DNA from 2 places in the Pseudoduganella sp. GW821-FHT11H04 genome. Region 1 is predicted to be linked to the other one. Evidence: riboswitches for the same ligand, from Rfam matches in the RefSeq annotation. Region 1 holds a riboswitch; the other holds the start of a gene.
The links. Region 1 has a riboswitch for glycine ahead of gcvT (glycine cleavage system aminomethyltransferase GcvT). Riboswitches for the same ligand answer to the same signal wherever they lie in the genome.

Region 1 (2,380 bases):
GTGCGACGTTGCCGTAAGCAGCTGCGTCCAGCAGGCCGTTGATGGCGTTGGCATCGCTAGGCTTGATCTTGAACAGCCAGTTCGCGTAAGCGTCGGCGTTGATCGACTCAGGCGCGCCGGTCACGGCGTCGTTCACTGCGACCACTTCGCCCGATACCGGGGCGTAGATGTCGGAAGCGGCTTTCACCGATTCCACCACGGCGGCGTCGTCGCCGGCGGTGAAGGAGGCGCCGACTTTTGGCAGCTCGACGAACACGATGTCGCCCAGGGCTTCTTGCGCGAATTCGGTGATGCCGACGGTAACGGTGCCGTCCGCTTCAGCGCGTACCCACTCGTGGGACTCGGTGTACTTCAGGTCTGCTGGAATGTTGCTCATGTTGGCTCCAAGGCTAAGGTTATTGTTTATTTGTGCTCAATCTGGCTTAAGCAACCAGGATTTTACCGTTACGGACGAAAGGCAGCTTCACGACGGTGGCGGCCAGCTTCTTGTCGCGGATTTCCACGTGCACGGTGTCGCCCACGTTCACGCCCATCGGCACGCGCGCCAGTGCGATTGCCTGCTGCATGGTCGGGGAGAAGGTGCCGGAAGTGATTTCTCCTGCTTCGCCGTTGGCGGCGATGACTTTCTGGTGGGCGCGCAGCACGCCGCCTTTTTCACGCAGGATCAAGCCGACGAATTGTGCGTTCTGGCCTTTTGCCAGCAGGGCTGCTTTGCCGATGAAGTCGCGCTCGGAGACCAGGTCGATGGTCCATGCCAGGCCGGCGTCCAGCGGGTTCACGGTTTCGTCCATGTCCTGGCCGTACAGGTTCATGCCGGCTTCCAGGCGCAGGGTGTCGCGTGCGCCCAGGCCAGCTGGCTTCACGCCGGCTGCGTTCAGGGCGTTCCACAGTGCTTCTGCCTGTTCAGCAGGCACGCCGATTTCGAAACCATCTTCACCGGTGTAGCCGGTGCGGGCAACCATGGCTTCACCGAAGGCGGTGCCTGGAACCAGGGCAACGTTGAATGGCTTCATTTCGGCGGTGGCTTCTTTAGCCTGTGGGATGACTTCCCATACCTTGGCGCGGGCGTTCGGGCCTTGCACGGCGATCAGGGCCATGGCGTTGGCGCCGTCGCGGCGTTGGGTAATGGTCAGGCCGGCGTTGGTGGCTGCGTTCTGCTTCTCCATCCAGGCGATGTCTTTCTCCGCGGTGCCGGCGTTGACCACCAGGCGGAACCAGTCTTCGTTGATGAAGTAGATGATCAGGTCGTCGATGACAGTGCCTTCAGGGTTCAGCATGGCGGAGTACAGCGCCTTGCCGGACACCTGCAGCTTGTCGACGTTGTTGGCGACCAGGCCGCGCAGGAAGGAGCGTACGTTGGCGCCCTTGATGTCAACGACGCACATGTGGGCCACGTCGAACATGCCGACGTCGGTGCGCACGGCGTGGTGCTCTTCGATCTGGGAGCCGTAGTTGACAGGCATGTCCCAGCCGCCGAAGTCGACCATACGGGCGCCGAGGGCACGGTGAGCATTGTTCAGTGGGGTTGCTTTGAGCGACATTGATACCTCAGGGCAGAGAATAGGGGTTAATAAACGTAAACATGATTACGCCTACCCCTCTGTCCTTGGTACCTGAGAGATAACGGGAAGGTAATCCCGCACGCCCCTTCGGTGGGCCCCGCGCCATGGCGGGCCGCTCTCCAGAGTTTTAGCCCGTTTGGGCCCTTGTTCGGTCCTTTTGCCTGAGAGTTTCTGGGTAATGCCCCTTCGGCGCCAGCGTTCGCTGGTCTCTCCCGATCAAGACTTGGGACTATATGACAGGAGGGCAATAAAGTCAATCTTAGGTGGGGCGGGAACTTGACGCAGGCTTGCTGGTCCAAGGGGCGCGGCATGGGCCGCAGAATGAGGTTCGCGCTCCAATCCTCCACCTTGCGTTAGTGCGGCGATTGTTGCTGTTGGATATATTGCCGGATCGCTGCACTTGGCGCCCCATCGCAACTACCTGCGAAATATGAAGGTGACCACAAAGCTCCGTCCCACAGCTTGTTCCTTATCGACGGATAATTTTTCCTCTGGAAGGCGGCGGATTGAAGATGCGACGCAGGAGGAGTTGTCGCGCTGGATGGGGAAAACTATATTGGCAAGGAGGCTTGAGGATGTTCTGGAGGGGTAATGCGGACGTAACATCGCTCCTGTCTGCGCTAGAATGGCTCCAACATCCATGTCCATAAGTGGAGCGACCATGAGCGAAGAAAAGCAAAAACGAGATACGGAAGCGTGGTTCACCTTGTCCGGTGACGTGAACAGCGATATGGTGCACCGTGTGTTCGATGCGGTGGCCGACATGACGGAGGACGGCATCGAGACCGCCCATATCCTGCTCCAGTCAAACGGCGGCT
Region 2 (2,380 bases), on a different contig from region 1:
CCCCTCGCCAGGCCATGGATTCATGATGTAGATGTAGTTGGTGCCGTTGTACGTTTCATACCCGCGTCCCACCATGATATGTCCGCCACCGTTGGTCCAACCGTAGCGGATCACGAAAGGGCGGTTGCCATTGATTTCAGTGACCACCGAATTCCACGACAGGTAGTTGTTGATCGCGGTATTCGGCACCCCCCATGCGGACAGGATGTTCTGCACGCTGCCCGAGGTGCCGTACATGCTGTTCGGCCGGTTCGCGTAGCTGTTCCAGTCGAAAGTGCTGTTGCCGCAGGCGTAGTTGATGCCGTAGGCCCAGTTCACGATCTGGCACTGGCTTGGCGTCTTGCTGTAGAAGTTCAGGACAGCCTTGCTGGAGCCGGCCCAGCACCATTGGCTATGCTCCTGCGTCACCAGCGGGACGTTCAGCGTGCGCCATTGTGCGAAAGCGGAGGGCAGGGCGAGCACCAGCGCGGCGGCCGCCAGAGTTTTTGCGATGTTCATGGACTCTCCTTAGCGGAATGCTTCGATATTGGCTTTGACTGCGGCCCGCAGCGGCTCCAGCAGCTCGGCGCCTTCGACCAACTGGTTGCCGGCCTTCTTCATCAGCAGCGATTCGCGCGCGGAGTGCAGGGGGGCGAACCTGGCGTGGTCCACTTCCAGGAAATCCGAACGCGCCTGGTAGATGCGGATGAAGCGCAGGTTGGAGCGCGCGCTGTTGCCGTGGGCTGCCATCGCGGCGTCAACGTCTTTTGCCAGTACCGATGCGCCGTAGGCGACGGTCTCGTAGCGGCCATTCACCTGCTGCACGGTCGCAAGGCCAATCGGCTTGCCGTGCAGCGAAATGATAAAACGCCATTCGCCGGTGGGCTTGGCCAGGGACGGCAGGTCGCCCCGCGCCAGAAGCTCTTTCGGGTCGATGGTGTAGACCTCGAAGCCGCCGCTGACTGTGGCCTGTTTCAGGTCGCCGACGTCGGTGACATCGAGCGGGAAGTCCACCGGCGCGCTGCCGGGGCGAAGCGCCTGCTGGTGTTCGGCGAATTGCGACAGGCCGCGTTTAGCTGCCTGCAGTGCCGCGCCGTTGTCTGCTTTTGCCAGGAACGGGGCGGCCATCACGGCTGCGCAGGCAATGCGCAGCCAGAGTCGATGCGTATGCATGTGACTACTCCTCTGAAGGTTGATCAGATAATTTTTGAGTACGAGGTGTGATGCCCCCTCTGTGCTGGACCTGAGAGTTTCACAGGCATGGGCTGCCTGCTTGCTCCTTCGGTGCGCCAGCCTTGCGGCGCTGGCGGCTCTTCAGAGTTGTGAAAACGCGCGACCGGTCCTTTGGCCTGAGAGATTCGGGGGGCGACTTGCTCCTTCGGCGTTGTCCGTGGGTGGGACAAACTCTCCCGATCGCGCGGCCGGCATGCACCGGCAGCCAAATCAGGATAGCCCATGCCTTGATACAAATTCAATTGTGTTCAAGCGTTCGTTGCATTTTCGCAAAAAGGCAGTGGTGGTACACTCCGGTGCATGAATGCAATCATTCTTGCTGCCGTCTGCCTGGAGGGCCAATGAACGAGAAGACCGCTCGTGTCATCCTGCTAGTCAAGGCGATCGAAGAGGCCGACCAGCAGAAGGAAGTGCTGACCGACGATGACCGTAAATTCGCCAGCCGCACGGCGCGCGAACTGGCGCACTGGCAGGCCGCGGAGAGCCGCACCGCCGCCACGCTGCCCAACTTCCTTTATCACCGCGCGGAACAATTACTCAAGCGCCTGGCGTCGCGTTACAAGCTCTTTTCGAATATTGCGAAAGGCCGTAGCGGATTGTGGGGCGCCAGTTGGCTGCTGCCACTGGTGGCGCTGGTCGTGGGCAGCATGGCGGAACGATTCAGCAATGCGCATCGCGTTGACCTGCTGTCGTTTCCACTCCTGGGGATCATCGCCTGGAATCTGCTGGTCTACCTGTTAATTGTCGTTTGGGCTTTGCTGCCCACGCGCCGCGCCGGCCTGCGGCGCGGTCTCGCTAATCGTATGGGCCTGGGCAAAAGCCATTTGTCGCGCCGCTTGCCGCATGCCCTGTCAGCCGGCGTGCTGCAATTCATGGTGGACTGGGCGCGCCAGGGTGTGCGGCTGAACATGGCCCGCATCGCACGCATCCTGCACTGGTCGGCCGCGGCATTTGCGTTGGGCGCCGTCTTGTCGCTGTACTCGCGCGGCATCGTCGAACAATATGCAACCGGCTGGGAAAGCACCTTCCTCAATGCCAGCCAGGTACACGAATTGCTATCGCTTATATTCAAGCCTGCCGAACAACTATTGGGCTTACAGGGCTTTTCGTTGGCCGAAGTGCGCTCCCTGCAGAATTGGCGCCGGGCACAACCCGGGAACGGCGCGCG

Region 2: another riboswitch for glycine. It lies ahead of AC1RTP_RS17910 (hypothetical protein); the one in region 1 lies ahead of gcvT (glycine cleavage system aminomethyltransferase GcvT).

The regions. Positions count from the first base shown of each region.
Region 1 is NZ_JBXARE010000002.1:546,818-549,197, forward strand. It holds gene gcvH (glycine cleavage system protein GcvH) at 1-376, opposite strand, end outside; gene gcvT (glycine cleavage system aminomethyltransferase GcvT) at 423-1,541, opposite strand; glycine riboswitch at 1,591-1,695, opposite strand; glycine riboswitch at 1,702-1,787, opposite strand; partial or broken gene AC1RTP_RS06290 (transposase) at 1,916-2,059, opposite strand; gene AC1RTP_RS06295 (ATP-dependent Clp protease proteolytic subunit) at 2,224-2,380, shown strand, end outside.
Region 2 is NZ_JBXARE010000008.1:13,759-16,138, forward strand. It holds gene AC1RTP_RS17905 (C39 family peptidase) at 1-498, opposite strand, end outside; gene AC1RTP_RS17910 (hypothetical protein) at 508-1,152, opposite strand; glycine riboswitch at 1,307-1,401, opposite strand; gene AC1RTP_RS17915 (DUF2868 domain-containing protein) at 1,554-2,380, shown strand, end outside.